DNA from 2 places in the Actinoallomurus sp. CA-150999 genome. Region 1 is predicted to be linked to the other one. Evidence: riboswitches for the same ligand, from Rfam matches in the RefSeq annotation. Region 1 holds a riboswitch; the other holds the start of a gene.
The links. A riboswitch is a leader RNA that binds a small molecule or an ion and turns the genes downstream of it on or off. The one in region 1 is predicted to bind guanidine.
Positions count from the first base shown of each region.

Region 1 (15,505 bases):
TCCGGGACGCCCGTCGGCGCCGCGTCCCGGTTCGCACCATCTGGCCCGACGGCGCGCGGCGCGGTTGAGACGCACATACACCGGCAAAGCCGGCGCCGGCCGTCGTACGGACCTGGTTGGATGATCGAGCCTCGGTCCTGGGGACCGAACGACGAGTGCCGTCAGGGAGGGCGCTGGATGGGGATTCGCAATGGGTTGAGCCGGCTTGGGGCTCGGCGGCGTCTTCAGCGGACGGCGAGGGAGGTCTTCGACTGGCGGCAGCTGCGGCCCGGGCAGACGGAGGCGATGCAGTCCCTCCTTCAGGGGCACGACGTACTCGTCGTCATGCCGACCGGCAGCGGCAAGTCCGCGACCTATCAGGTCCCGGCCCAGTTGCTCGACGGCCCGACCATCGTGATCTCGCCGTTGATCGCCCTGCAGCGGGACCAGATGCTCTCGCTCGCCGAGCGGAACGCGGGCGGCGCCGTCGTCGTCAACTCCGCGCAGCGCGCGGGCTCGAGCGAGGCCTCTCTGGAGCAGATCCGGGCCGGTAAGGCCGAGTACGTCTTCCTCTCCCCCGAGCAGCTCGCCAAGCCCGATGTCGTGGACCGGCTCGCCGCGGCGCGGCCCTCGCTGATCGCGATCGACGAGGCGCACTGCGTCTCGGCCTGGGGACATGACTTCCGGCCCGACTACCTCGGGCTCGGCCGGGTCATCGAACGCCTCGGCCACCCCCCGGTGATCGCGCTGACCGCGACCGCGTCGCCGCCCGTACGCGAGGACATCGTGGAGGTGCTCGGCCTCCGCGACGTCCACCAGGTCATCCGGGGCTTCGACCGGCCCAACATCACGCTGCGGGTCCGCCGGTTCGCCGAGGAGAGCACCAAGAGGCGCGCGCTCGTCGCGGACGCCGCCGGACGGTCCGGGCTCGGCCTGGTGTACGTCGCGACACGCCGCGACGCCACGGCGTACGCCAAAGAGCTGACCGAGGCCGGGCTGCACGCGGAGGCATATCACGCGGGGATGAAGGCGTCCGAACGCGAGCGGGTGCACACGTTGTTCTCCGAGGGCGGGCTCGACGTCGTCGTGGCCACCTCCGCCTTCGGCATGGGGATCGACAAGCCGAATGTGCGCTACGTCCTGCACAGTGCCCCACCCGAGTCGCCGGACTCCTACTACCAGGAGATCGGCCGGGCCGGCCGCGACGGCGAGCCGTCCGAGGCGGTCCTGTACTACCGGTCGGAGGACCTCGGCCTGCGCCGATTCTTCGCGGGCGGCCGGCCGGACGAGGAGATGCTGCTCCGGCTCGCCGTCCTGCTCCACGAGCACGGCGGCACCGTGAAGCCCCACGCCGTACGCGAGACGCTGGGCATCGGCCCGTCCAAGCTGACCTCTCTCGTGAACCTGCTCCAGCACACCAAGGCGGTGGAGGTGAGCGGCCGGGGAGACCTGCGGTACGCCGAGCGGGGGCCCGCTCCCAAGCAGGCCGCGGCCGATGCGATGGAGCTGGACGAGAGCCGCCGCCGGGTGGACGACTCGCGCATCGACATGATGCGCGGCTACGCCGAGACCACCGGGTGCCGCCGCCGCTATCTGCTGGAGTACTTCGGCGAGCCCCGTACGACGAAGACCTGCGACAACTGCGACAACTGCGTCGCGGGGGCGGTCGACACGACGCGGGTCGACGGTCCATTCCCGGTCCACTCCGAGGTGGTGCACAAGGCATGGGGCCCGGGAACGGTCATGCGCGCCGAACCCGACCGGATCACCGTGCTGTTCGAGGAGATCGGCTACAAGACACTTTCCCTGGTCGCGATCAAGCGCGACTCCCTGCTGACACTCGCATCGGAGAGCGGCGCCGAACAGTGAGCAGCCCGCCATGAAGTGAGGCGGCCATCCATCGCGGATTGATGGAGGTGCAGAAACACGAGCGCTGAGCATAGAAGGCCAGGTCAGATGCCGTTGAGTAGTCACGGCACCGCCCGGGAGATCATCTGGCGCGGATCGGCGCGCGCCTTTCCGAGCGGGACAGGGTTCACCTCCGGCCGTCTGCCGCCGGGGCTCGTCCCGCCAGCGGCGGGCGGTCTCCTCCAATCGTTTGCAGGCGGAGGTTCGCTTATTGCTTTGACCGCCGCCGTCGGTGACGGTAGCGGTCAGCAATCCACGACATACCTATGCTCGTCAGAACCCGCCACTCCTCGATCCGGCGCAGCAGATTCGTGAATCTCAATCTCAAACCCTTCCGTTTCTTTTGGTCCCCGCGTACGCCCATGCGGGCATGCGGGGACCGCGTTCGCGGCCAGGCCGTGACCATCATGGAAGACCGGGTCCCCGAGAAGGCGCCCGGCGCTGAGTCCGGCCGAGCCAGGACGATCCGGAGCTAATGAGCCAGCCGTTATCGTCCTCCGGCCCGACGTCCGGCCCGGGAATCACCCCACACGACACCCGGTTAGCGCCACCTCAAATCCTGCCTTGGCGTTGGTACAACGCGTCGGCCGGCAGCCCGTGGCCGTGCATCGGCCAGCCGCATCTGCGTTCTTACCGCGATGCTTCGTCCACGCCGAGAAGCCTCCAAGGGTCTCCTCAGTGATCTGAGCGTCGGTCCAGACCGCCGCGCGACCCAACCGACCTCACGAAACATCGAGGCTAATAAGATTCTTTGCCGGCCTCCCGGGTTCGCGTGACATCCGTCACAGCGGAAAAAACGGGGAATCCGGCTTTCCCGGCGAACCTCCATGCCATTACCGGGCATCGAACTGATTAACCGAGTCAGTAAGCAACCGGGAGGTTTTACCGATGGAGCTCAAGCGTCTGCGTACCGCCGCTGTTCTCGCCTGTGGTGGCGGAATGGTCGCTCTTTCGCTCACCGCCTGCAACTTCAACGGAAGCGCGTCGGCGTCGGGTAATTCGCCGGAGTCGTCGTCCGCCCCGACCGCGTCGTCGGCGCCGACCTCCTCCTCCCGCAATACCGGAAGCGGCGGCACGCGCAGCAGGCCGACGACCGCCGGTCAGAGTGACACGCCGAGCTGCATGGGATCCGAGCTTAAAGCCGAACTGCAGCTTCAAGATCCCGGCCTTAACGGATTGGAAGGGGAAATGGCAGCGGAAAAGGCGACTGCCACGCTGATCCTCACCAACCGGTCGAGTGAAACCTGCTACCTGCCGGCCGGCTGGACGCCGCTCGGGAAGGGCGGGGAGAACAACTACACCGCGATTCCCGCGACTCAGGTGAACTTCCCCGGCGCGGGTATGAGAATCACGCTGCGGCCCGGGAGTTCGGCCTTCGCCGGAACCAAGTGGCACACCACAAAGGGCTGCCCCGGCGGTACCACCGACGACCTCGGCGTCGCCTGGCACAGCACCTGGATCCCGCTCACCTACCACGGCCTCGACGACGGCTACCAGCCGCCGATCTGCGACAGCCTCACCCTGGGGACACTCCAGCCCACCATGAACGGCGTCAACTTCACCTGATCCACCCTGAACGGGACGGGGCAGGCATACGGGGACGCAGGGAGCGGGAACGTGGGTCCCACTCCCTGCGCGCGTCAGAGCGGGCCACCCGCCGGCGCCGACACTCTCGGCAAGAGCGCCACCGCCGGATGCGCCTGCCGCACCCCCACCGAGCAAGCGACCGACTCCGGCGATACCGGCCGCCGCCGTAGCACCTGCTGCAGACACCCACGGTTGAGGACGAACTACGCGTAATCGGAAACTTTTTGATCTGACCGCGTATCTACACCACCAGTAAGGCCATGCCCCGAGAAGAGGAGCTGTTCCGGATGGCGCGTCGCGTTCGTGTGCTGTTGGTGTCCGCGTTGTTGCTGGTGACGGGCTCGGTGATGGCGTCCGGGCCGGCCTCGGCTGTCATCGGCGGGTCAAAGAGCACTTACGGCCCATGGGCGGTGCGCATGCTCATCGACGGCAAACCGGTGTGCACCGGGACGGCGGTCACGAAGCAGTGGGTCATCAGCGCCTCGCACTGCTTCTTCGAGCAGGGGCAGGCGGTCGCCGACAAGCGGATCTCGTTCCGGGTCGGCAACCTCGACATGCGTAAGGGCACCACTGTCCGCCCGGTGGGCAAGCGGGCGGGGAACTCGCGCGCTGACATGATGCTCATCAAGGTCTCGCCGATGAAGATCCGCCCGGTGCGCCTGGCCAAGGCCCATGTCCACCCCGGTGAGATCGTGCGGCAGTACGGGTGGGGTGCCACCTGCACCAAGGATGAGAACACCTGCCAGTCGCCCGTGCTCAAGCAGTCGACGCTGCGGGTCGTACGGTCCGACGCGCGCCGCTGCGAGGGCTACGCCGAACCGGGCGGCACGGACTTCTGCCTGGAGAAGGTGTCCGGGATTCCCGCCGGCGGCGACTCTGGAGCCCCGGTGATGAGCATCGGCGCACACGGCAAGGAGACCCTGCTCGGCGTCTTCTACGGCTCCGACCGAGAGAAGATGGCCGGGGCCGGGGAGATCGCCCAGCAACTCGCCTGGATCCACAAAGTCACGAAGCGATAGGGCAGAGCGCAACCCCCGAGGCCGGTCCCCGCGCGGGGACCGGCCTCAGCGCATGGTCGATCCGCCGTCGACGCTGAGTTTCGCGGCTGTGATGGGCGCTCCGACCGACCCGACGGAGCGAGGTCCAGCCGCTCGGTGCCGTGCTACCGTCGCGGCGGAGGCTAGTACGTGCCTGCCCCGGACGAGATGTGCGCCGTACCCGGCCCGCCAAGACGACGCACTCGAGGAGACGTCATGGGTGCCCGCACCTCCCTGATCGACTTCACCGGAGCGACTCCCCGGCCTCGTGCGCTGGATGTCCGATGGATTCACGGCTCGCCGTCGGCCAAGCACAACACCGACCCGGACATCCAGGTCCACGCCTACGACGAGCACACGTTCATCTTCCGGCAGAACATGGCGATCGACTACGAGGCGCCGTTCCTGTTCCTGCTCTTCGGCAACGCCCGGGCTGTGCTGATCGACACCGGAGCCACCGCATCCGCCGAGTTCTTCCCCCTTCGCCGGGTGGTCGACGAGCTCGTTGACTCCTGGCTCGCCCGTCACCCTCGGCACGGGTACCAACTGCTGGTGCTCCACACCCATCCGCACGGTGACCACATCGCAGGCGACGGCCAGTTCACCGATCGTCCCGACACCACGGTGGTCGGCGCGGAGCAGGACACCACCTGGCCGTACTTCGGATTCGCCGACGACTTTGATGCCGTGACGCAGGTCGACCTGGGCGGCCGGGTGCTGGAGTGCCTGGCCACCCCGGGCCACCACGAAGCGGCGGTCACGTTCTACGATCCGTGGACCGGGTTCCTCCTCACCGGCGACACGGTCTACCCCGGCCGGCTCTATATCAAGGACTGGCAGGCATTCGCCCGGACGATCGATCGCTTGATCGACTTCTGCGGCCACCGGACGGTCACCCACGTGCTCGGCTGCCACATTGAAATGACTCGGCACCCGGGCGTGGACTATCCGATCCGCACCGTTTACCAGCCCGACGAACCCCCACTGCAGATGACCACAGGCCACCTGCACGAGATCCGCGCAGCGCTGACGGAGATCGGCGACCAACCCAGCCGCCGTACCTTCCCGCTCTTCGTCCTGTGCCCCAGCGCATAAGCGGCACGAACAGATCAGGTGCTCGTGGCCGCGGAGCGGCTGTTCCGCGAGCGGGGCTTCGACGCGACGACCGTCCGGCAGATCGCCGCCGAGGCCGGGCTCAGCGCGGGCAGCGTGATGGCGGTGGGCGACAAGCATGGGCTGCTCGTGGCGATCTTCGACGGCTGGATCGATGCCGTGCACCGAGAACGCGACCGAGCCCGATCCGAACAGCCGTCGGCCGACCCGGTCGACGACGTCATCGCGCTGGCCGAGCCGTTCATTGACTACTTCGCGCTCGACCGCGAGCTGTCACGCGAATACGCGGCGACGATCGTGCGTGGCCGACACGACTCTGCGATCTTCCAGAACCTCGGGCTGACCCTGATCGGCGAGATCCAGCAGGTGCTCCCCCGAGCGGGGCACGACGAGGACCGCGCGGGCAGGGCGGCCCGATCGATTTACTTCGCCTACCTCGGCATCCTGATGACGATGTCGAACGGGGCACTTCCCGATGACGTCGGACGCGAGCAGTTTCGCGACATCGTCAGCCTCATCATGGACCAATCGGAGGCATGATGTTCGACGTCCCGAGCCTTTGGTGGCCCACGGCACTACTCGCCCTCGTCCTGTTTGTTGACGCACTGCTGTCGATCCGTCCACCGGCCTTCATCCAGGGCTGCCTCGACGGGGTAGGCCTGCTGCGCCGTCTACGCCCACATCCGGGCACGGTTTCTCCGGAAGGAGTTCTGGCTGAACTGCCTGGGAATGCTCTCCCTCGCGGTCACCGTCCTGACCGTCTCGTACGTCGTGTGAGTAGGACATGAGCAGCGTTTTGGCCACGCAGGCGGTCGCCTCGATAGCCTCGCCGAGTGGAATCTCCTCGTCCGGCGGCCCTGCCGCCTGAACAGTTCGCGGCGTCTCTGCCGCGCAAGCGCATGGGCGCCGGTGCGTTGTTCCGCGACACGGCCGGGCGAGTGCTGCTGGTCGAACCGACGTACAAGCCCACGTGGGAGATTCCCGGCGGCATCGTCGAGAAGGAGGAATCCCCGCACGCGGCGTGCCGCCGAGAAGTGGCCGAAGAACTCGGGTTGGACCGGCCGGTCCGGCGGGTCCTGGCCATTGATTGGGTGCCGTCTCGGCCTGAACTATCCGAGGGGCTGATGCTCGTCTACGACGGCGGGGTGCTGTCCGACCGCGACGTTACGGCGATCCGGCTGCCTGCCGAGGAACTGGCCTCGTACGCGTTCGTCGAGCCTGAGCGCGTGGGCGATCTCGCCAACGCACGCCTGGCCCGCCGAATCGCCGCATGCTTGGAAGCGGTGGCCGCAGGCACACCCGTCCTCCTGGAGAACGGCCACCCGATCTCCTGAAGCGGGCCGCCACCGACCAGCCGGCATTCACCCGGCGCGAGCCCACACCCGGCGTACATCAGGTCGAGCAGGCACCGAGGAGATCAACTCAACGATCTAGTGGGTCCGGTTCGGGGACGATGCCTGCGGCGTGCCGGGAAGTCGGACCGTGACGAGGAGGCCGCCGGTGGGGCGGGGGGTGAGGTCGAGGGTTCCGGTGTGTGCTCGGACGATGCTGTGCACGATGGCCAGCCCGAGGCCGACGCCGGCGTGCTCGTCGGTGCGGATGCGTGTTGTTCCGCGTTGGAAGGGCTCGGTGAGGGTCGGTACCAGTTCCGATGGGACCCGATGGCCGGTGTTCTCGACCCGCAGCACGCTCGCGTCGTGCTGCGATTCGGTACGTACCGTTACGGTGCCGCCGGTCGGGAGGTTGTGGACGATGGCGTTCTGGACGAGGTTGATCACCATCCGCAGCAGGAGCGCCGCGGAGCCGACGGTCTGTGCCTTCTCGCCGGTGACGTTGAGCGTGACCTGACGCTTTTCGGCGAGGGGAAGCAGCGTTTCGGCGGCTTCTTCGGCGATGAGGGACAGGTCGACCGCCTCGCGGGTGAAGCTCCTGCGGTCGGCGCGGCTGAGCAGCAGCAGGGCCTCGGTGAGGTCGATCGCCCGCGTGTTGACGATACGGAGGCGTTCGATGAGTTCCCCCTGGCCCCCCGTGGAGTCGTTGCGGGCGACGTCAAGGAGTGTCTGGGAGATCGCCAGCGGGGTGCGCAGTTCGTGGGAGGCGTTCGCGGCGAACCTCTGCTGTTCACTGACGTGGGATTCGAGTTGTTCGAGCATGGCGTCGAACACGTCGGCGAGTTCGCGGAATTCGTCGTCGGGGCCTTCCAGGCGGATCCGGTGGGACAGTGATCCGTTCGCGGCCATTCGTGCCGCGTCTGCGATCCGGGTGAGTGGGGCGAGCATCCGGCCGGCCAGGATCCATCCTCCCAGCAGGCCGAACACGAGAAGGAAGGCCAGTGCTACGGCCACGCCGGGGGCGAAGCGCAGGCGGACGGAGCGCGCCAGCGTCCCACTGGGGGTGGTTATCACCCCAGGTGCGTAGCGCACCAGGTACACCCACACCACGGCCAGCAGGACAACGCCGGCGAGGAGGAGGAATCCGGCGTAGCTGATGGTGAGTTTCAGTCGGGCACTGAGCCCTGGACGTCTATTCATGAGTGCTGCCAGGGTGGGCGGGGTCCATGCCCGTGTCGATTCGGTAGCCGGCGCCGGGCACGGTGGCGATGAGCTGTGGTTCGCCGAGTCGTTTGCGCAGGGCGGAGACGGTGATGCGGTCGGCGGCGGTGAGCATGAGAATCGGGATGCCACTGCCGGAGGCGACGATGCGCCGGGCGATCTCATCGCCGGAGGGACCGGGGATGTCACGGTCCAGGACCGCCAGGTCATAGGAGTTGACGCCGAGCAGTTCCAGGGCGGTGTCGCCGTCGCCGGCGATGTCGGCGGCCATCGCCTCCAGCCGCAGACCGTCACGGACGGCCTCGGCCAGGAAGGGCTCGTCCTCCACGATCAGCACGCGCATCCCTGAAGCCTAAGCAGCACGACATATCGCCGACATATGCAAACCGGACACGGCCCCCACGGTGACCTACTTCGTGACTCACACTGTTCTGTCGCTCTGCTCGGCTTCTTGTGCGTGGACCCAGACGGCGATTTGCGTACGGGAGGTGAAGCCGAGCTTGGCCAGGATCCGCTCGACGTGTCCCTCGGCGGTACGGGAGGCGACGACCAGCCTGGCCGCGATCTCCTTGTTACTCAGCCCTTGGGCGACGAGCCGGGCGACTTCGGCTTCGCGGCGGGTCAGCGGCTCCGGCTCCGGCCTTTCGGCCCCTTCCCCTGGCGAGAGGGGTTCTTTCACGGCGTAGGCGACGGCCTGCTCAAGGGTCATGCCAGTGCCGCGGTGGAACTCCGCGTCGTAGGTCTTTTCGCCCAGTAGCGCACGAGCCTGGGTCACATACCGGTCATGCTGGGCGATGAAGTACTCGGACCTCCACAGGTATCCCCCGATGTCCTGCCATGCCCGCTGGGCGGCGCCCAGGAGCCGCGCACCCCGCGCGCCGTCCCCATCGGCGATGAGAGACCAGCCCAGGTACTCGATGGCGGGAATCACGCCGAAGATGTCGTTGAGCCCCCGGTGGATGCGCAAGGCGTCCTGCAGGGAGGTGATGGCCTGCCGGGTCCGCTCCGGGTTCGGCGGTTCCTGACTCCTCAGAACGAGGGCATAGGCCTGGAGCAGGTGGGTCAGGGACCAGTTCTCCCCATGCGCCCGGCACAGTGCGATGCCCTCTTGGCAGAGTTCGATCGCCCGCTCGGTCTCCCCGAGGAAGCCCGTCGCCAGCACCAGAGGGGTCCAGCCCGACATCACCAGCTCGTCCACCTCGCCCAGAGCACGGGAACGCGCCAGCATCTCCTCGCCTCGCGCCCTGGCCCGGGGCAGGTCGTCGCCGAAGAGGGCGGCCAAGGCTTCCACTCCGTTGGTGTGCATCAGGCCCGATTCGTCTCCGCGCTCCCTGAGCAGGGCGCGGCTCTGGTCGAGCAGGGCGGTTCCGGTCTCTGTGTCCCCTTGCGCGACGGCGAGTAGTGCGTGTGCCCGCAGAGCCTTGGCTCGGTCCGTGGAGGCTTCGGCGTCCAAGGCCAGGGCCTGGTCCAGCCACTGCCGGCCTTCACCCAGCAGGCTGCTGTTCAGCCAATGGATCCACAGCGCGCTGGCGATGCGTAGCCCGGCTCGGGCCTGGCCAGGGGCGGTCAGGCAGTAGTCCAGAGCGGTGCGGAAGTTGGGGTGTTCGGGGGCCAGCCGGGCGAGCCAGCTTCGTTGGTGCGGGCCGAACCAGTCGGCCTCGGCATGTTCGGCCAGCCGCAGGAACCAGTCGCGGTGCCGGTACCGCAGCCGTTGCTCCTCCCCCGATTCAACAAGCCGATCCCGGCCATACTGGCGGATGGTCTCCAACATCCGGTACCGCGCCCTACCCGCGTGCTCCTCGCAAATCAGCACTGACTTGTCCACCAGCCCGGCCAGCAGATCAAAAATGTCGTGCCGATCGATGCCCTCGCCGACGCAGACCGCCTCAGCGGCCTCCAAATCCAGGCCGCCGGCGAACACCGAGACCCGCGCCCACAACAACCGCTCCTGGGCGCTGCACAGCTCATAACTCCAATCGATCAGCGCCCGCAAGGTCCGATGCCGCGCCAGCGCCATCTGCGGCCCACCGGCCGGCAACCGGAACCGATCATCCAGCCGATCCACCAATTGCTTGAGCGAAAACGACCGCAACCGCACAGCGGCCAACTCGATCCCCAGCGGGATGCCGTCCAGCCGCTGACAGATCCGCGCCACCGCCTCGCCGTCACCGGCGGTGACGGCGAACCCCGGTCGCGCCGCCGCGGCACGCTCGGCGAACAGCCGTACCGCGTCACTACGCATCAGCGCCTCAGCGGAATCATGATCGCCCGGCAGCGGGAGCGGCAGCACCGGCAGGCACCGCTCACCGTCGATGACCAACGGCTGCCGGCTGGTGGCGACGATGCGCACTTCCGGTGCCGCACGCAGCACCGCATCGGCGATGACCGCACACTCACGCAACAGATGCTCACAGTTGTCCAGCACCACCAACGCCCGCTTGTCGTGCAGGAACCCCAGCAGCACCTCCACGGCCGACCGCGCAGAACGGTCATGGATCCCCAGCGCGTCGACCACGGTCTCGGCCAACAGCTTCGGGCTTTCCAGCGCGGCCAACTCCACCAGCCACACCCCGTCCGGGAACGCCCGCCGCACCTCCCCGGCCACTCGCAGGGCCAACCGGGTCTTGCCCACACCCCCGGTGCCGACGAGAGTCACCAACCGCGCATCCCCCAACATGCGCCGCACCTGAGCCACCTCCTTGCGGCGGCCCACAAAACTCGTCACCTCCGCCGGAAGGTTTCCTTTCCCTTGACCCGGCCTACGCTCCACCATCTCATCCCTGAACCGCGACGTCCGCGTGCTCCTCGGGTCCGCCGACGCCTAGGGGTGCGGTGAGCGCCTGCAGATCTTCGAAGGTGTCGGACACGAGTCTGTCGAGGTCTTTGTGGGGGTGAAGGAGCCAGATGGCGGCGACGTGGCTGAAGATCGCCATGCCGACCCTGGCCGTCAGTGCGGCCGTCGGTTCTGGGGTGCCCCTGTCCTGGAGCGCGGTGGTGAGGGTCTCGGTCAGGATGGCGGTCTTCGCCTGTTGCCGTTCGCGGAGGGCCGGGGTGGCGGCGATGACGCGCTGCAGCGGTTCGGAGAAGCGTCGGTTGCCCTTGAGGAGAGGCACGGCGGAGCGGTAGGCCCACAGCAGCGTGGGGAGCGGCGCGAGGTTTCGGGGTGCGCCGGCCACGCCGGTGACCAACGTCTCGCGCAGGGCCGTTTCACCTTCGAAGAGGACTTCACGCTTGTCGGCGAAGTGCCGGTAGAAGGTGCGCTCGGTGACGTCGGCCCGGGCGGCGATCTCGGCGATGGTGACCTGGTCGAAGCCACGCTGCTCGTAGAGGTCGAGGGCTGCTTGCCGAAGGCGCAGGCGCGCAGGTCCTCCATCGCGGGGCATCTCACCAGTATAGGACTGTAGTGACAGTGCCTGACGTTAAGGCCGCGCGCCCGGCGGCCGGGGCCCTCGCGCACTCCGCTGCCCGAATCACGTAGCGACAGAGTCTGACGCTACGTGCTAGCCTCAAGCGGTAGTGACAGTCTCTGTCGCTACCGGCTCGTTCCTGAGATCGGCGATCGCTTCGCCCTGCCCGGCCCACGTCCCGGCAGGTCGGCGTGATGTCCGTTGCCATCTGGCCAACCCTCGCGTCAGCCTTCGAGACCTGTTATTGGAGAAGCGCATGAATGACCTTGCCTCCAGCGCCACCATGAACGGAATCCGCTTCCACGATTACGGAGAGCCGACCGACGTGCTGCGGATGGAGCAGGTCGCCATACCGGATCCCGGCCCAGGTCGTATCCGCGTGGCCGTGCACGCGTGCGGGCTGAACCCGGCCGACTGGGCTCTGTGCCGCGGACTGTTCCCCGGAACGCTTCCACGCGGCATCGGTCTCGAAGTGTCGGGGACCGTCGACGCGATCGGCGACGGCGTCACCGACGTCGCCATCGGCGACCCCGTTCTGGGCAGTGCCGACTACGCCGACGGGCACAGCGCCGGCGCCGCCGACTTCGCGGTCATGACCAACTGGGCTCGCGTTCCCGCCGGGCTCGACCTCGTGCAGGCGGCCGCGCTGCCGATGGCGGTCGAGACCGCCTACCGGCACCTCGAGGGCCTGCGCGTCACCTCCGGCCACACGCTGCTGGTGCACGGCGCCGGGACGACGGTCGGATTCGCCGCCGTGCAGATCGGCCTGATCCGCGGCGCCCGGGTGCTCGCCACCGCCGGCGACACCCACGCCGAACGCCTCCGCGCACTGGGCGCCACCGTCACCTCCTACGGAGACGGAATGGTCGAGCGGGTCACGAAGGCGGCCGGCGGACCGGTGGACCTGATCTTCGACACCGCACCGGTCAGCGGTGTGCTGCCCGACCTCGTCCGGATCGCGGAGAGTGATCCTCGCCGCGTGCTCACCTGCAGCGATTTCGCCACGGCCGCGGAACTCGGAGTCCGTACCAGCTTCGACGAGGATCTAGGGCAGGGGATGCGCCACGACGTGCTCGGCGAGTACGCCCGGCGTGCCGCCGATGGCCGGTTCACCATCCCGGTCTCCCGCACCTTCCCTCTCGACGACTGGCGCACCGCACTCGAGATCAGCCTGAGCGGCCACCCCCGAGGCAAGCTCGTACTGCTACCCGCCAACACCGGGGAGGACCCGACCGTCGTCAGCCGTTGAGCCACGGTTCCGGCGCCCAACGGGCGCCGGAACCGCGTCACCGATGAACGGCATCCGGTGTACGGAGGGTCATGCTTTCGAGCGGGCGGCCCGCAACTCGGGGAAGAACCGGTGTTCGGCGCTCGGAATGCGGCCGGTTTCTGGCGTGTGGTCCAGGAGGCGTCGCACGGTCAGCAGATGGGTGGTGCGCCAGTGGGCGTACCGATGGTCCAGCCCGGTCAGCGCCTCGGCCAGTGAGTACATCTCCCCGCTCGCCTCGCGGTAGATCTCGGCCCACGCCCGCTCGACCGCGGGATGCGGCTCGTACGGCCGGGTGATGTCACGTTCGACGCATCCCACGGGGATGTCCGCGCCCTTGCGCCGCAACAGGGCCAGTACCGCGTCGTACAGACTCGGCTCCCGCAGCGTCGCCTCGATCACGGCGTGAAGCCGGGGCACCGCCGCGTACGCCGCGACCATCTCCGGCGATTTACCACCGAGTGCGAACTCCAGCCGCCGGTGCCAGAAGGAGCGGTACGCCAGAGACTGTGACCTCGACGCGATACCCCCCAACTCGTCCCGCAGCGTCGCGAACTCCGCAGGCGTGACCGAGCTCAGCTGCTCCCAGGAGGCGATGAGCATCCGCTGAACGTGCCCGACACGACGCAGACGCCACAGAGCAGACCCCACCACGTCATCCAGCAACAGATCCCGCACCCAATTGACCTCGGTGAACAGCAGCTTGAACAACAGCTCCTGCACCTTCCCGGTCGCATAGAACGACAACTCCGCCCACTGATCGGTACGCGGATACCGCAGGCCCAGCAGGACCTCGACATCGCGATAACCGACGCAGGGCATACCGCCCTCATCGCCCCGGTCACCGGTGAAACCGAGCAGCGACTCACCCTGTTCGGCCTCCCCGCGCTCCGGCTCGACCGAGGACCGGTAGCCCCCGATCCGGCCGATCGCCGCCTCACGCTCCATTAAAGATCAACTCGATCGCGGATTCGGTCCGGTGGTCGCCGTGGGTTTCAGTTGTCACCAGGGTTTCCCGTCAGAGTCATTCGGCGGTGCGGCGGGGTTGGACTCGAAAACCCATAGCCGAGTACGGCGCGGATTTCCGCATCCCGCAGTTCGTCCGCGCAGCAGGATTCAGTGCCCAGCCCATGGCGCCAAGGAGGTGAAGCCGTTCTAGGACAGCACGACTGCGGCGTGCGATCATCAACCAGAAAGGTTGTGTTCTGGTCCCCAAAGATCACAGCGAGTAAAAGCCCTTGCATTTCTGCAGGCAGAGAAGGAATGGACCATCGCGGCGTGTTCCGCTGATTCCCCGACCGAGGAAGCCTCCTTCAGAAACAGAGTCGGGCGGCGATGGCGGGGCCCGCGTGTGCGAGCCATGCTTCGGCTCTGGGCATCCGGTCCTTGACGCCCTGTTCCCAGAGGCGGTGGAACACCGGGTCGACGCCGGCGGCCGCGCGGGCGGTCAGGTGGAAGCGGTGAACCATCCGGGTGGCCAGGGGCACCAGCTCACGGCGTTGCCGGGCGGTCATTCCGTAGGCGTCGGCGAAGACGGTTACCCGGTGGGAGGCGTCGAGGTCGGTGAAGGCCGGGGCCCTGTCGCGGGGATCGAGCAGGGGCACCCACCAGTAGAGGGCGTTGGCGATGTCGTAGAGCCGCGTGGTCGGGCGGGCGAGGTCGAAGTCGATCAGGGCTGCGGGCAGGCCGTCACGGAAGACGACGTTGCCGGGGCAGTAGTCGCGGTGGCCGACGAGTTCGGGTTCCCCGTCCACCGGTCCGATGGGGACGGTGTCGGATCCGGGAATGCCTCCCCAGGTGGCGTCGGGAGGGGGAACCCAGCCCTGTGCGGCGTCATGCAACCGGTGGATGAGCTGGGCCAGTGCGACAAGGACGTCCTCGCCGGCGGTTTCGGCGGGAAGGGGCTCTCGTGGAACGTCTCCGGGGACGAAGGACAGTACTTCGCGGCCTTGCTCGTCGATTCCGAAGGGAACGGGTGCTGCGGCGAATCCGGCCTGGTGCAGGTGGGCCAGGTAGGTCTGGATCGTGGCGGTGAACGGGCGGACCGGGCGGCGAACGGTGTCGCCGATCCGCACGATGCCGGGGGTGACGCCATCGCCCGTCAGCGGCTCAACGCCCTGGTCTCGTCCCCGCTCTGTCACAAGACTCCTCTGTCACATCAGTGCCAGGCTGACGTGGACGGCGAGATCGGTCACGCCGGCTGGTGGCTCTGCGCGCCGGTCACTCTCTGGCGGTTTGTTCCAGGTGCTGGACGATGGCGCGGAGGGAGCCGGCGAGGTCTTGGCGCTGCGTGCTGTCGAGCTGCTTGACGACGAAGGCCTCTTCCTTGTTGAACTCGGGGAAGAGGGTGCGCATGAGGCGGTCGCCGGTCGGGGTGATGGAGAGCATGACGCGGCGTTTGTCGGTGGCGTGGGGGCCGCGTTTGACGTAGCGGTAGGACTCGAGGGTTTTGATCACGCCGGTGAGGGTGCCTTTGGAGATGCCGGCCTCCTCGGCGACGTGGCGGGTCTCGCTCTCGTCCCAGATCCAGACGACCCACAGGACGACGAATCCGGTCCAGGTGAGCCCGGTGCCGCGGAGCACGGTCTGCTCCAGGTGGTTGCGGATGGCGGCGGAGGCCCGGTAGATGTTCGACACCGCCCACATGGCCTCGAA
Region 1 is NZ_CP192063.1:604,151-619,655, reverse strand. Features, by position in the region: gene ACQP2O_RS03070 (RecQ family ATP-dependent DNA helicase) at 178-1,848, shown strand; gene ACQP2O_RS03065 (DUF4232 domain-containing protein) at 2,776-3,453, shown strand; gene ACQP2O_RS03060 (S1 family peptidase) at 3,762-4,493, shown strand; guanidine-III (ykkC-III) riboswitch at 4,648-4,715, shown strand; gene ACQP2O_RS03055 (MBL fold metallo-hydrolase) at 4,728-5,606, shown strand; gene ACQP2O_RS03050 (TetR/AcrR family transcriptional regulator) at 5,625-6,164, shown strand; gene ACQP2O_RS03045 (NUDIX domain-containing protein) at 6,458-6,958, shown strand; gene ACQP2O_RS03040 (sensor histidine kinase) at 7,055-8,155, opposite strand; gene ACQP2O_RS03035 (response regulator) at 8,148-8,519, opposite strand; gene ACQP2O_RS03030 (ATP-binding protein) at 8,598-10,901, opposite strand; gene ACQP2O_RS03025 (TetR/AcrR family transcriptional regulator) at 10,951-11,559, opposite strand; gene ACQP2O_RS03020 (NADP-dependent oxidoreductase) at 11,840-12,832, shown strand; gene ACQP2O_RS03015 (tryptophan 2,3-dioxygenase family protein) at 12,902-13,798, opposite strand; gene ACQP2O_RS03010 (phosphotransferase enzyme family protein) at 14,164-14,991, opposite strand; gene ACQP2O_RS03005 (MarR family winged helix-turn-helix transcriptional regulator) at 15,071-15,505, opposite strand, start outside.

Region 2 (15,505 bases), 5.3 Mb from region 1:
AAAGACTGATCGTTCTCTCTGAGAGGTTTGGAACCCATGAGCACCACCCCCACGATCGTCCTGGTCCACGGCGCCTTCGGCGACTCCTCCATGTGGAGGGGGGTCGTCGCCAAGCTCCAGAAGCAGGGCTACGACGTCGTCGCCGCGGCGAACCCGCTGCGCGGCCTGGAGTCCGACGCGCAGTACGTCGCCACCGTCACCAAGGCCGTCGACGGCCCGGTCGTCCTGGTCGGCCACTCCTACGCCGGCGCGGTGATCACCTGCGCCGCCCGCGAGGCATCGAACGTCGACGCCCTGGTCTACGTCGCCGCCTTCCAGCCCGACGAGGGCGAGAGCGCCCTGGAGAACGCCTTCCGCTTCCCCGGCGCCAAGATGGGACCGGACACCACCACCGTGACCGAGTACGACGGCGAGCCGGAGCTGCGCATCCTGCCCCAGCACTACCAGGACGTCATCGCCGGCGACCTGCCCGCAGAGACCACCGACGTCCTCGCGGTCACCCAGCGCCCGGTACGCCAGCAGGCGCTGACAGCCGAACTGTCCGGCCAGCCGGCCTGGCGCACCCTGCCCTCATGGGCGCTGATCGCGACACACGACAACGCCATCCCCGCCCAGGCCCAGGAGTTCATGGCCGAGCGCGCCGGATCGCACATCGTGCGCGCGGAGGCATCCCACGCGGCATCCATCTCTCAGCCCGACACGGTGGCCGACCTGATCATCGAAGCCGCCAAGGCCACCCGCTGACCTATCGGTGTCGAACCGGGCCAGGTCGGCGAGCAGCGCGTCGCGCGACAGAGCCCCTGGAGAGATACCCCCACGCCTTTCAGCGGGACTGGTGCCAGTGGGCGGTGAGCTGGCTGAGAGCGGGGGTGAAGTCGGGGTCGGCGAAGCCGGCACCGGTTCGGGGGGCTCCAAGAGTGACCTTGCGGCCGTTGGCACGGGTCACCTGGACAGTGGTCAGGCTGCGGACGGTGTTGGTGTCGATGGAGGTGATGTCGGTCCAGGGGATGGTGCGGCGGAGGAGGAATCTTCTGGTGATGATGCCGGATTCGTCGGTCGCGGTGTAGGAGCCGAGTTGCAGGAGGCCTAGGACGCAGCCGAGGAGGCCGCCCAGCGATATGACGAGGGCCGCGGGAGTGAGGAGAGCGAGGAGAAGGCCTGCGACCAGGAAGCCGGCCGAGACCACGAGGGTATTCCGGCATTGTTTCGCGGTCAGTTTGTACCTCACGAGACCCCCATCAGCTACGAGTGGATCGAACATGAGGAGGCCGGGCGGCCGCCGCGGTTCCCCTCGGCCGCGACCGTGCCGATCACCCCCCGACCCCGACGACCGACGCATCGACGGAGCCTCCGGCGCCCTGGGACCCAAGAGACGATCTATGGCGGCAACGCGGGGTGGGTCAGGCCTTGGCGCGCTGCTGCTTGAGGCGGAGCTCCTCTTGGCGGACCTCGGTTTGGATGGCCCGCTCGCGTTCTAGCCAGTCGGGGTTCTCGGCCTTCAAGGTCTCGATCTCGGCGGTCGTGAGGGGGCCCGTGATGCCGGCACGGGCTAGGCCCGAGGCGGAGACGCGGAGCTTGGCGGCGACGACCTGGCGGGGGTGGGGGCCCATGCGGCGCAGGTCGGCGAGCCAAGAGGGCGGGTCGGCCTGGAGCGCGTTCAGCTCGTCCCGGGAGACGACGCCCTCCTGGAATTCGGCGGGCGCTGCCGACAGCAGGATCCCCAGCTTCTTGGCCGCGGTCACCGGCTTCATGGTCTGCGGGGTCTTCGCCTTGGACGTGCTCATGACAGCAAGCGTAGCCAGCGGGAGGCAGCCGTCTGGACGCGGCTAGGCTGAGAAGATGACCAAGGGTGAGTTCCGGCTGGCCTATGCGCCGGGGGTGACGCCCGGGAAATGGGCCGGGGTGTGGGCCGAGCGGGTGCGGGAGGTGCCGCTTCGGCTGATCCAGATGCCTGCCGCCGAGGCTGTCCCCCTGCTGCGGGACGGCGGCGTGGACGCGGCGTTCGTGCGCCTGCCCGTCGACCGCGAGGCCCTCCACGTGATCCCGCTGTACCTGGAGACGACCGTGGTGATGGTGCCGAAGGACCACGCGGTGGCCGCGGTCGAGGAGGTGGAGCTCGCCGATCTCGCCGACGAGGATGTGTTCGAGCCGCTCGACGAGGTCTTGGCCTGGGTCGACCGTCCCGGGCAGCCCGCCTTCACCCGTCCGGAGAGCACGGCGGACGCGATCAAACTGGTGGCGTCGGGGGCAGGCGTCCTACTGCTCCCTCAGTCTCTGGCCCGCCTCCACCACCGCAAGGACCTCACCTACCGCACTGTGACCGACGCCCCCCAGTCCCAAATCGGCCTGGCCTGGCTCGAGGCCGCGACGACCGACCTCATGGAGGAACTGATCGGCATCGTCCGCGGCCGCACCCCCAACAGCTCCCGTGGCCGCACCCCCCAACAACAACCCACCCGTAAGAAGCCCCCGCAAAAACACTCCACTCCCAAGCCTCGCCGCCGGACACGCCGCCGGCCGTGAAAAGGGGGCTGGGCGCAGGGCACTAGTGGGAGGTCCCGGCCGAGCGGCGATGCCGTCGGCGCGTACGGGCGAGTGAGAACGCCGAGACGCACGCCCATGCGCTCTCCAGGAGTAGGAACCCCCACTGCCCGCCGAGCCCGGCGTCGACGGCAAGCAGCGCGGACCCTGCGAGATTGAAGCCGAGGTAGCTCACCGACGCCGGTGCCAGACGTCCCAGCTGCGCCAGTATGAACGGCCCGAGGATGAGCAACGAACCGAAAATCTGGACGTACTGCCCCATGACGACGCTCCCGAACGCATCGTCTTGTCAGGCCGGGTACGGTGCGACTCGTCCGGGGCAGCGCCGCTGCGCTAAACCGTCGCAAATTTATCACGGGCCCGTGGAGCGACGGCTGAGCCGGACGGCTACTTCCGCACCGGCATCGTCACCGACGACGGGTGATCGCCGCCGGTGTAGATGGTCATCGGCCCGAGCGTCTTGGCGCCGCCGTCCAGCTGCGGCGACAGGTGAGGTACGTCGAAGCCCTCGACCGCCAGCCGCAGTCGGTGCCCGGGCCTGATGGCCGCACCTGTCGGGAAGATCTCCACGTCCACCGGCGCGATCGTGCCCGGCGTCAGGTCCTTCTTCGTCGACTTCAGGAACGGGTGCCAGGGCTGGATCATCTTGCCGTCCAGGTAGCGTGACTTCTTCTTGTCCAGCGCCCGCTGGGAGATGCTCTCCCAACCGCCGGTGATCCGGTGGACGCTGCCGTCGGGCGCGACGTCCTCGACCGCCAGCGACAGCATGCCGTCGCCGGTGCTGGTCGAGACGTACAGGTGGGCGTTGATCGGCCCCTGGAAGCGCAGCGTCTTCGTCGCGGGCGCGGAGTCGAAGGTGAGTCCGGTGGCATCGTTGGGCCGGTTGTCGGTCCAGCACGGCAGGTCTTTGAGCACCACGCTCGCCAGGCCGCCGGTCCATTGGTCGGTCGAGCGCGTGCACAGGCCGCTGACCGGCAGCGGCTGGAGTGTCGACCTCCCCGCTGCCGCGGTGCCGGTGGTCAGGCCACCGGACTTGACCGTGGTGGTCGAGGACCCAGAGAGCTTGAAGGTCTTCGCGGACAGGTCGCTCGCGATCCACTTCTGCTTCCGCACCCAACGTCCGGTGCCCTGCTCGTAGTAGGTCACCGGCGCGATCTGGTCCAGGTCGGTGTCCTGCCCCTTGATCCAGTGGTCGAACCAGCGCAGCTCGAGCTCGGCCAGCGACCCGTAGCCGGCGGCACCGAACTCGTTGCCCCTGCCCGACCCGGCCTGGAGGTGGTTCCACGGCCCGTCGATGAACTTCACGGGTGTCCCGTTGCGCTGGATTCCCTCGAAGAGCAGGGGCTCGCCGCGCTGGAAGATGTCGTACTCACCGCCGATGATGAACGTCGGGACCTTCACCTTGTCGATGCGCGTGATCGGCTTGCGCTTCGCCCAGTACGGACCGTCGTACGCCACATCCCCGCCCAACACTCCCGAAAGCACCTCCGGCAGGGTGCCGCCGGCGCCGCCGGCGATGTGGTCGACCGCCATGGTCAGGGCCGACCTCGGCTCCTTGAGGCTGAACGCGGGGGGAATCGCGCCGGCCGCGGAGACGAGCATGAACCACTGCGGCAGGAAACCCGCGTCCATCTCCCCGCCCGCGGCGGCAACGTCGCGGTAGGGATCGGCGGCCGGCACCGTCGGGAAGATCGCCTTCAGCCCGGGCGGCTGCTGCTCGGCAGCGAAGAGCTGCTCGATGCCGAGGTAGGAACCGCCCTGCATGCCCACCTTGCCGTTGCTCCACGGCTGCCTGTGCGCCCAGGTCACGACCTCGCCGGCGTCCTTGTTCTCCCGCTCGCTGAACGCGGACCATCGGCCCTCGGAGCTGCCCGTGCCACGCGCGTCGACCCAGAGCTCCGCGTAGCCACGGTCGACGAAGTAGTCGGCAGGGACGTTGGTGCCGAGGAGAGCGCCACTGTTGGTGCCGATCGGCAGCCGCTTGTTGTACGGCGTGATCGTCACCAGCACGGGCAGCTTCTGCTTCACGGCCTTGCCGTCGGCGGTCGCCGGAAGCGTGAGGTCACCGCGCAAGATCTTCCCGTCACTCATCCGGATCGCCAGGTCCTGGCGCGTCACGGTGTTGTGCCACTGTGCGGGTCGCGGTTTCCAGCCGTCGGCAAGCGGTGCCGAGTCCGCTTGGGTGCGCACCGCGGCAACGGACGCGGGCACCAGCGCAAGGACGGGCAGCAACATCAACGAGCGAGCGTTCACCTTCATGGGTCCCCTGTGGGTGCATTTACTACCGGGCCGTAGTAAATTGCTACGTCATGGTAGTAATTGTCAAGGGGCACTCGTTCGAAAGGCCGCTACCCTGTCCGGCGTGACGAAGGCAGAGGGGGGCATGCGACGACAGCGACGCGCGTACGCACCCCGGATGCCCCTCGAGCAGCGCCGCCGGCAGCTGCTCGACGCGGCACTCGCGCTCATCGTCCGCGAGGGGTACGCCGGCCTCACCGTCGACGCGATCGCCCAGGAGGCCGGGGTCACCAAGCCGGTCGTCTACGGCGCGTATGCCAAACTTCCACTCCTGCTCACCGCGCTCCTCGACCGGACCCAGAGTGATGCCGTCACCCAGCTCCTGGCCGCCTTCCCGCAGGATCCGCGTCGTCTCACCTCGAAGCACCTCGCAGGAGACATCGCCCGCGCATGGGCACGGGCCGTACGCGAGAACCCGCAGACATGGACGCCCGTCCTGGTTACCGGTGCGCAGACACCAGCGCCCGTCCTCGATCGGATCGAGCAGGGTCGCGAGGCCGTCCGCAAAGCCCTCGCCGACTTCATCGGCAGGGGCCGCGACCTGGACGCCGCCACCGCCCGCCATCACCTCTGGACGGCCCACGCCGTAGTCGCCGCCGCCGAGCACTTCGGGCGTCTGGTGCTGACCCGCCCCGACGCCATCACCGACGACGAACTCGCCGCGCTCTTCGACGATCTGGTCAACGGCCTCCTGCGTGCACCAGGCCGATAAGTCGGGGAACCTACCCGGAGGTGTGGTCGAAGTGGAGTTTTGTGGTGATGCGGTATCGGTCGCCGCGGTAGGCGGATTGGGCGTATTCGATGGTGCGTCCGGTGTCGTCTTGGGTGGTGCGTTGGATGTGCATGATCGGGAAGAAGGCAGGTACGTCCAGCAGGTCGGCCTGTTCGGGGTTGGTGACGCTCGGCTCGAGTGTCTGGACCGCCTCGGTGACGTTGATCCCGTACCGCTCCCGTAGCAACTGGTAGAAGTTCCCGGTCTCCATGTCCTCTGGAGCAAGCCCCGGAACCAGCGCTGCCGGAAGCTCGAGGCGTTCGATCGCGATCGGTTCTCCGTCGACGAGCCGTACGCGTGTCACGCGCAGTATCTCGTCGTCGGGGTCGATGTTCAGCCGCGACGCTCGTGACCAGCCCGCCGGGGCGATCGTGAAGTCGACCACACGACTGCTCCACGTACCTTGCGCCGGAGGGGCTGCCAGGCCGGTGCTTCCCGACAGCTCCTGTGTGATCTTTTGTGGGCTGGTGAAGGTGCCGCGGCCGTGGCGGCGGACCAGGAGGCCTGATTGGACGAGGTCGTCGATGGCGGCGCGGATGGTCGGGCGGGACACGCCCAGTGTCATGGCCAGTTCGCGTTCGGAGGCCAGGCTCGTTCCCGGGCTCGCGTTGTCGATGAAGTCGAGGATGTGGCGCCGAACCCGATCGCGTTTAGGGGTCGATGGCGTACGGGGGGATCTCTGCTCGGTGCCGGTCACGGCCCCATGGTCTCAACAAGACGGCCGCCCGGGCCGTACGAGAGTCGTCGTACGGCCCGGGGCCTGCCTGAATTCAGTTCGGGACGGTGTCGGTGAAGTGGGTGCCCGCGCTGTAGTAACCGTTCACGGCGCTGGTGACCTGCGCCGGCGTGAGTGCGCCGGACGCGTTGTAGTACACCCAGTTGACCTTCTCGTTCCACGTGCGCGCACCGCTGAACGGGAGGTCGATGAACCACTCGTTGAAGTCGATGGTCATCTTCTCTCGCGGGTAGTACTTGCCCGTGGTGGAGAAGTAGACGTTGCCGTCGACGTAGTACGTCACGGTGCCGCCCGCCACGGTCATCTGCAGCGTGTGCCAGCCCTGCAGGCTGGAGATGACATTGTGCGTCTGCCGGTCCATGGCGTCGGCGCTGTACCAGGTGGTCGTGTACAGCGTCGGGCCGGGCGCGCCCCAGCCGCCGTTCGGCAGGTACTCGTTGTCGAGTTCGCTGTAGAGCGAGTCGTCCGGCGTGATCGTGTAGAAGGTCTCGTTGACATGGTCGCCGTTCGGACCCGTGGTCGGGGCGTCGTTGAAGTACACACGAGCCGCGTACGTGCCCTCGAAGAACTTGCGCTGGACCGTGTCGATCTCGGCCTGGGTGGTTCCGTTGGTCGTGCCGTCGGTGGTCGCCGCCAGGTTCATGACGTTGCCGCCCTGGGCGGTGGAGTCCGACGGGAAGCTGAAGGCGTTCGCCGACCAGGTGCCCTGAATGCCCGGGCCGCCCCCGCCCGTGCGGATCGACCAGCCGTGCGCGCCGAGGTTCGGATCGGTGGGGCCGGTGTAGTGGAAGTCGTCGAACAGGACGCCGCTGCCGCTCGGCGGCGGTGACGTCGGCGGCGTGGAGGTCCCGCCCGGGGCGGTCCCGGAGACGACGGTGCCGTTCACCGACAGGGTGACGGTGTCGGACGAGCCGTACGAGGTCTGGTTCTTGAACGAGTAGTCGTTGGCCTGGTTCACCTGCTGCCAGTCCTGCCGGTTGAGCCGTAGCTGCAGGTCGCCGGTTGAGGCGCCGGGCGCCAGCGAGCCGGCGCCCGACCCGAAGGCCACCTCCACGTAGTGGTCGGCCGTTGCCGGGCCGCCGCTCAGCGCGCCGACCGTACCGGAGATGTTGGAGCAGCCGATCACCGCCCATTCGCAGGTGAAGACGTACGGGACGGTCGTGTCGGCGCTGAAGTAGTAGCGGATCGTGACGCCGGACAGCGACGCGGACGACGAGCCGGTGTTGACGACCTGGAACCAGGGCTCGATGTCCCCGGCGGTGGCTCCTGTCTCGGTCGTCCGGTACTGCAGTTGGAGGCTCGAGGCCGCCTGGGCCGGGCCGCCGGTGAGGAGGCCGGCCGTCATGACGGTGGCGCCGAACAGGACGAGGGCGGTCAGCAGGGCGGTGCGGCGACGTCCGGATGCGAGGCGTCTGAGGGCGGGGTGAAGCCGCATGGTTCTCCTTGCGTGGCGGGCGGACACGATCGGCCCCGCCGCCCGCGGCCGGGGCGCCGGCCGGACGCGGGCGGACGGCACCGTACGCGCGCGTGCCCCCACGGACGAATGAAGACGCCGCGTACGATCAGAGACCTGACCAACGGTCAGTTCTGCGGTGGCCGATGGCCATCAAGATGAACCCCGTCTACCGGCTTGTCAACCCTTGGTTCACCGCGCTTTTGCCGAATTTACGGGGCAAGAGAGGCTGTGGCCCAGGTGGCTTGAGCCTCGGCGATCTTCCATCATTGACATGACCAATGGACAAGTGTCACCATCTGGCGCACCGAGCGACGGGGGCGCGACCGGCCGACGCCGGAGCGGTGAGCTCTGGCCACCCAGGAGGGATCGACATGCACAGACGTGTTACGGCCGCGTTGGCGGCGAGCGTCGCGCTCACGTGCACTGCCACCGCGTGCGGCGGAGACGGCGGCACCGCCTCCAGGTCCGCCGCGAAGATCGCCGGGCCGGATTCCGGCACCGGAAAGACGCTCACCGTCTGGTACATGAACGGCGATCTGTCCGACGTCGCGATCAAGGCGATCAACACCGAGTTCACCAAGGCCACCGGCGCCTCGGTGAAGGTGCAGACCCAGGAATGGGACGACATCAACACCAAGATCACGACTGCGCTGGCCCAGAACAATCCGCCGGACGTGCTCGAGATCGGCAACACCGACGTCCCGCTGTTCGCCGCCGCCGGAGGTCTGTCGGACATCTCCGCAGTGCAGCAGACCCTCGCGCAGGGGCAGACCTGGCTGCCCGGTCTGGTCGGACCCGCGACGATCGGCGGCCGACTGTACGCCGCGCCGCTCTTCGCGGCCGAGCGTGCCGTGATCTACAACAAGAAGATCTGGTCCAAGGCCGGGGTCACCAAGCCGCCGGCCACGTTCGCGGAGTTCACCGCGGACCTCGACAAGATCAAGGCGGCCAACCCGGCGCCGGACTTCTCCGCGTTCTACATGCCGGGCCAGTACTGGTTCGGCGGCGTGCAATTCGTCTGGGACGCGGGCGGCGAGCTGGCCACCAAGAACGGTGACAAGTGGACCGGGGCGCTGGAATCGCCGCAGGCCCAGCGCGGGCTGGCGGCATGGAAGCAGTTCCAGAACACCTACTCCACGCCCGCCTCGCGCAACCTGTTCAACCTCACCCCGGACTACAACGCGATCTTCGCCCAGGAGAAGGCCTCAGCGATCCTCAACACCAGCGTGAACTCCATCCTCAAGATCAAGCCGTCCCTCAAGGGGCAGCTCGGCACGTTCCCGCTCCCCGGCGCCGGCGCAGGCAGCAGCCAACCGGTCTTCCTCGGCGGCTCGGACCTGGGGATCGCGGCCAAGAGCCCGAATCAGGCCCTCGCCCTCGCCTACCTCAAGGCCGCCACCAGTACCGCCGTACAGACGGGCGCGATCGACGGGATCGACGGCTGGACCCCGGTCTCGTCCCAGCTCATCGACCAGACCACCGGGTCGCGCCCGGAGCTGTTCAAGGCGTTCTCGTTCGCGGCCAAGCGCAGCGTCGCGACGCCGGCGAGCCCCGGCTGGGCGACGATCGAGAGCGACAAGTCGCTGCAGACCTTCTTCGGTGACATCTCCACCGGCAAGACGCCGATCGCCGACGCCGCGAAATCCTTCGATCAGCACCTGAACCAGGCGCTGAACGCATCCCAGTGACACGCATGGAAACCTTGGCCACGCGGGCGACCGTCGCGCCCGAGGCCGTCGAGCCCCGGGCCCGGCGCCGCCGCTCCGCGCTGCCGTACGTGCTCCTGGCTCCGGCCGCGCTGGTCCTCGCCCTGGTCATCGGGTACCCGCTCGTACGGCTGGTGCTGATCTCCTTCCAGGACTACGGGCTGCGGGCGCTGTTCAGCGGCCGGACGCGGTGGATCGGGTTCGCGAACTACACCGCCGTCCTCCACGGCGACGAGATCGTCCCGATGCTGGTCCGTACCGCGCTCGTCTGCGTCGCGATGGCGGGCGGCACCCTCCTGATCGGCACGGGCGTCGCCCTGGCGATGCGTGCGCTGGGCCGGCGGATGCGGACGCTGGTCACGTTCTGCCTGATCGCGGCCTGGGCGGTGCCGAGCGTGGCCGCGACGATGCTGTGGACCTGGCTGTTCCAGCCGACGTACGGCGTGGTCAACTGGATGCTCCGGCTCGGGCAGTACGACTGGACCGCGCACACGGTGTCCGCGCTCCTGCTGGTCTGGCTGCTCGTGGTCTGGCAGTCGGTGCCGTTCGTCGCGCTCACTCTGTACGCCGGGCTGTCGCAGATCCCGGGCGACTACTACGAGGCCGCCGCGCTCGACGGCGCCGGGTACTGGACGCGCTTCCGCGTGATCACGGTGCCGTTCCTGCGGCCGATCCTGCTGCTCGTCACCGTCCTGTCGGTGATCTGGGACTTCAACGTGTTCAACCAGATTTGGCTGCTGACCGGCGGCGGCCCGGACGGTGCGACGACCACGCTCGTCGTCTGGTCGTTCCGCCGGGCCTTCGCGAGCCAGTCGTACGGGCAGGGCGCCGCGATCGCCGTCCTCGCGACCGTCCTTCTCACGGCATTGACGTGGTATTACGTGCGCCGATTGGTGCGGGCGGGAGAAGTCGCGTGAAAAACGACAGGGTGCGAAGAGTCCGACCGGCCCGCATCGCGCTGAACATCGGAACCGTTCTTTTCTGCGCCGTCTGGATGTTCCCGGTCTATTGGATGGTCAACACGGCGCTCAAGCCGTCCGGTGACACGCTCAGACCGACGCCGAAGTTCCTGCCCTTCCCGCTGAGCCTTGCTAATTTCGGTGATGCCCTGCGCAAACCGCATTTCGCCGACTACGTCGTCAACAGCGTCATCGTCACCGGAGTGGTCGTGACGCTGTCCGTCGCGGTGGCCTTTCTCGCGGCGACCGCACTGACGCGCTTTCGCTTCTTCGGGCGCCGTGGATTCCTCATCGGGATCATGGTGATCCAGATGATCCCTGGGCCGGCGCTGCTGATTCCGCTGTTCCTGAGCATGAAGAGCCTGAACATGCTCGATACCCTGATCGGGCTGATCGTTACCTATTCGGCGTTCGTGCTGCCTCTGACGATCTGGGTGATGCGCGGATTCCTGCACGGCGTACCGGTGGAGCTCGAAGAGGCCGCGATGGTCGACGGGGCGAGCCGGTTCACCGTGATCCGCAAGGTGCTGCTCCCGCTCGTGATGCCGGGCATCATCGCCGCCAGCGTATTCTCATCCATCGTCGCCTGGAACGACTACATCTACGCGTACGTGATGATGAAGGACCAGTCCCGGTACACCTTGCCGGTATGGCTGGCGTCGTTCTCCACCAACATCGGTACCGATTATGGCGGGTTGATCGCAGGCTCGACGTTGTTCGCGCTGCCCATCGTGGTCTTCTTCATGCTCATCCAGCGCCGGCTGGTCGTCGGAATGACCGCCGGGGCCGTCAAGGGATAAGCCTTTTCGAGAAAGGTTGTCGTGATAATTCCTCGCCCCGCTGAATTCACCGTCCACCCCGGTGAGTTCGCCATTCCCGCGGCCCTCCATCTCTCGGCCGGACCGGGCGCCGCACGCCCCGCCGACCTTCTGGCCGGCTACCTGGGCGACCGGCCTCGCACGTCGTACGGACCGGCCGTCCGCGTGGAGATCGCGCCGGCCGATCTCCCGTACGAGGGGTACCGCTTGGAGATCTCCCCACACGAGGTCCTCCTGACCGCGCCCGGTGAGGCGGGGCTCTTCCACGGTGTCCAGACGCTGCGCCAGCTCCTGCCCCCGGCCGCGCTGGATCCGGCGTCGGCCCCGGCGGACGCGTGGCGGTGGCCGTGCGTGACCGTGCGCGACGCGCCGCGGCTGCCGTGGCGGGGGGTGATGCTCGACGTCGCGCGGCACTACATGCCGCCGGAGTTCCTCGAGGAGCTCATCGACCGGATCGCGCTGCACAAGCTCAACGTGCTGCATCTCCACCTGACCGACGACCAGGGCTGGCGCATCGAGATCGAGGGGCTGCCGCGGCTGACCGAGGTGGGCGCCTGGCGTTCGGAGTCCATGGTCGGCCCGTCGGGCAGCACGCGTTTCGACGGAGTCCCGCACGGCGGCTTCTACTCCCAGCGCCGGCTGCGCGACCTGGTGGCGTACGCGGCCCGCCGCGGCGTGACCATCGTCCCGGAGATCGAGATGCCCGGCCACGCCCGCGCGCTCCTGGCCGCCTACCCTCACCTGGGCAACCGGCCCGAGGTGACCCTTCCGGTCTGGACGAGCTGGGGGATCAGCGAGGACATCCTCGGGGTGCACGACGAGGCGCTGGAGTTCTGCCGCACGGTGCTGGCGCAGACGGTCTCGGTCTTCCCGTCCCGGTACGTCCACATCGGCGGCGAGGAGTGCCCGACCACGCAGTGGGAGGCCAGCCCGGTGGCCCGCCGCCGTGCTGCGGAGCTGGGCTTCACGACGCCGGCCCAGTTGCACGGCTGGTTCCTGCGGCAGATGCAGGAGACGCTGACCGAGCACGGCCGCCGCGCCGTCTGCTGGGACGAGGCGGAACAGAACGGCGAACTCCCCGCCGACATGACCCTGACCGCCTGGCGCGACTCGCGTCACGGCGTACGTTCGGTCGAACGCGGCCACCAGGTGATCATGGCGCCGCACCGGTCGACGTACCTGGACTACGCGCAGAGCATCCAGCCCGGCGAGCCACCGGCCCAGCCCGGCGTGGTCACCACGGTCGCCGACGTGTACGGATTCGACCCGCTCGCGGGCGGCCTGCCGGTCGCCGATCCGGGCAATGGGGCCCGCCCCGGCGTGCTGGGCACCCAGGCGCAGCTGTGGACGGAGTTCATGCCGACCCCGGACCACGTCCGGTACCTGACGTTCCCGAGGCTGTGCGCTCTGGCCGAGGCGGCGTGGAGCGAGGGCGCGCGCGACTACGAGGAGTTCCAGGGCCGCCTGACGGTTCACCGGGAACGTCTGCGGATGCTCGGCGCGCTCTCCGGGCGGGACGCGGCGTGACCGCACTCAACGGGACTCGCCGTCCGCCCACCGCCAAACGCGATCGGGTTCGGCGCCACATCCTCGACTTCATCGACAACGCGAGCCCGGGAACGAGCCTGGCCTCCGAACGCGAACTGGCCATGACACTGGGCGTGTCCCGCCCGACCATCCGCGCCGCCATCGACGACCTCGTCCAATCAGGCCTCCTGGTCCGCCGCCACGGCCGCGGCACCTTCACCAGCCCACAAAAGATCACACAAGAACTCTCAGGAAACACCGGCCTGGCAGCCCCACCAGCCCAAGGCACATGGAGCAGCCGCGTAATCGACTTCACCACCACCCCAGCGGGCTGGTCACGAGCATCACGACTGAACATCAACCCCGACGACGAAGTACTGCGCGTGACACGCGTACGACTCGTCGACGCAGAACCGATCGCGATCGAACGCCTCGAACTCCCGGCAGCGCTGGTTCCCGGACTCACCCCAGAAGACATGGAGACCGGCAACTTCTACCAGCTACTACGGCAACGGTACGGAATCAACGTCACCCAAGCCGTCCAGACCCTAGAGCCCAGCGTCACCAACCCCGAACAAGCCGACCTCCTCGACGTGCCCCCGTACTTCCCGATCATGCACATCCAACGCACCACCCAAGACGACACCGGACGCACCATCGAATACGCCCAATCCGCCTACCGCGGCGACCGATACCGCATCACCACAAAACTCCACTTCGACCACACCTCCGGATAAGTTGCGCGCTCCGCCGGTAGATCACTTTCCTGGTGTGTCGGAGAATTCGTGGGCGCCGATGACGGCGAGGAGTTCGAGCAGGTCGGCGGCGTCGGTGCCGGGGACCGGGGTGAACCAGAGCAGCCGTTGGCGACCGTTCTCGCTGAGCAGGTTGAGGCAGTTGACGTCGAGCACGCCGAGCTGGGGGTGGACGATACGTTTGCGCTCATCCTGGCGAACCGCGATCGTGTGCTCCTGCCAAAGGCGCTCGAACTCGGCAGAACGGTTGAGCAGCGCGGAGACGAGCGAGGTGGCCTCGGGATCCCGGGCGTCCCGCCGTCCGACGGCGACCCTCAGTCCCGCGGCGAACGTGCGGGAATGCGCCTCGTGGTCCTCGTCGGGATGGATGGCGCGGGTGGCCGGATCGGTGAACCAACGGTAGACCAGGCTCGCCTCAAGCCCTCGGAAGCGGCGCTGATCACCGAAGAGCGCGACCGCCAGCCGGTTCTGCACCAGCGTGACGTGCAGGTCGGTGATGATCTGCGCTGGCGTCGCACCGAGCCGGTCCAACAGGTCGAGCATGCCGGGATGGATGTGCGAGGCCGGCCCGCCGTCGCGCGGCACCGGACGATCGGCGAGGTGAAAGAGGTGCTCGCGTTCGTCGGCGTTCAGCCGCAGGGCCCGCGCCAGGGCGGCCAGCATCTGCTCGGACGGTTGCGAGCCGGCGCCACGCTCCAGTTCGTTGTAGTAGTCGACCGATGCGCCGGCGAGGTGCGCGACCTCCTCGCGGCGCAGGCCGGCCACTCGGCGCCGAGGACCGACCGGTAACCCGGCTTCGGCCGGCCGGATGCGCTCGCGGCGGGCTCGAAGGAAGGCACCAAGCTCGGCGTATCGGGTCGATCTCATAGTGCCCAGTGTGCGCGTTCCGGGGCGCTCATCCAGGGGATGTCGTCCCCTGGATGCCTCCATCGGTCCCGCCTAACTTGGCGATCATGACAACCATCGAGAGTGCTGCCGCAGACCCCCAACGGGTCGCGGTGGTGACCGGAGGATCGCGCGGCATCGGGCGTGCGGTCGCCGCCCAGCTGGCCCGGGACGGCTTCGGCGTGGTCGTGGGATACGCCGGACGTGCGGATGCGGCCGAGGAGACGGTCGCCGACATCGCCTCGGTCGGCGGCCGGGCCATCGCGGTGCAGGCCGACGTCGCGGACGAGCGCGCGGTCGCCGTGTTGTTCGACCGGGCCGAGGGCCGGCTCGGAGGCGTCGACGCGGTGGTGAACTGCGCTGGCTGGGCGGCCTTCGCCACGGTCGCCGACCTGGATCTCGCCGAGCTCGACGCGATGCACCGCACCAACATCCGGGGCCACTTCGTCGTCGCCCAGCAGGCCGCACGCCGGCTACGCCCGGGTGGTTCGTTCGTCGCCTTCTCCACCTCGGTGGTGGGCACACAGTTCCCCACCTACGGCGGCTACGCGGCGAGCAAAGCCGCGGTCGAGGCGGTCACCCTGGTCCTGGCCCGGGAGCTGCGTGGCCGTGATGTCACGGTGAACACCGTGGCACCCGGCCCGACCGCGACCGAGGGCTTCCTCACCGGCAAGACCGAGGAGCAGCTGGCGACGTTGACCAAGGCGCCCGCCCTGGAGCGGCTGGGCACGCCGCAGGACATCGCGAACGTGGTGGCGTTTCTGGTCAGCGCCGAGGGGCATTGGATCAACGGGCAGGTACTCCGCGCGAACGGCGGGATGATCTGAACTAGCGGGGAAGTTCTTCCACGGTCTGCAGCAGGCCCCAGACGAAGTGGGCGACGTACGAGCGCCGACCGTCGCCATCGGGTGTGGAGAAAGCCACGTGCCAGCGGCTGGGTACCGTTTCGGCCTGGTGCTGGACCGGCGCGAACCGCTCGGCCACGTCGTTCACGACGCATGACCATGGCGCCAGGTCCGCGACCGTATCCAGCCGCGGTGTCACGGCCGTCT
Region 2 is NZ_CP192063.1:7,205,434-7,220,938, reverse strand. Features, by position in the region: gene ACQP2O_RS33395 (alpha/beta fold hydrolase) at 37-744, shown strand; gene ACQP2O_RS33390 (PH domain-containing protein) at 824-1,228, opposite strand; gene ACQP2O_RS33385 (DUF5997 family protein) at 1,401-1,784, opposite strand; gene ACQP2O_RS33380 (LysR family substrate-binding domain-containing protein) at 1,840-2,523, shown strand; gene ACQP2O_RS33375 (CBU_0592 family membrane protein) at 2,546-2,803, opposite strand; guanidine-III (ykkC-III) riboswitch at 2,817-2,881, opposite strand; gene ACQP2O_RS33370 (CocE/NonD family hydrolase) at 2,929-4,800, opposite strand; gene ACQP2O_RS33365 (TetR/AcrR family transcriptional regulator) at 4,904-5,551, shown strand; gene ACQP2O_RS33360 (GntR family transcriptional regulator) at 5,562-6,308, opposite strand; gene ACQP2O_RS33355 (cellulose binding domain-containing protein) at 6,382-7,782, opposite strand; gene ACQP2O_RS33350 (extracellular solute-binding protein) at 8,175-9,491, shown strand; gene ACQP2O_RS33345 (carbohydrate ABC transporter permease) at 9,497-10,426, shown strand; gene ACQP2O_RS33340 (carbohydrate ABC transporter permease) at 10,423-11,268, shown strand; gene ACQP2O_RS33335 (beta-N-acetylhexosaminidase) at 11,290-12,813, shown strand; gene ACQP2O_RS33330 (GntR family transcriptional regulator) at 12,810-13,550, shown strand; gene ACQP2O_RS33325 (helix-turn-helix transcriptional regulator) at 13,572-14,435, opposite strand; gene ACQP2O_RS33320 (SDR family oxidoreductase) at 14,522-15,280, shown strand; gene ACQP2O_RS33315 (hypothetical protein) at 15,282-15,505, opposite strand, start outside.
Region 2: it holds a riboswitch for guanidine, as region 1 does, so the genes downstream of both, ACQP2O_RS33375 (CBU_0592 family membrane protein) here and ACQP2O_RS03055 (MBL fold metallo-hydrolase) in region 1, are expected to answer to the same signal.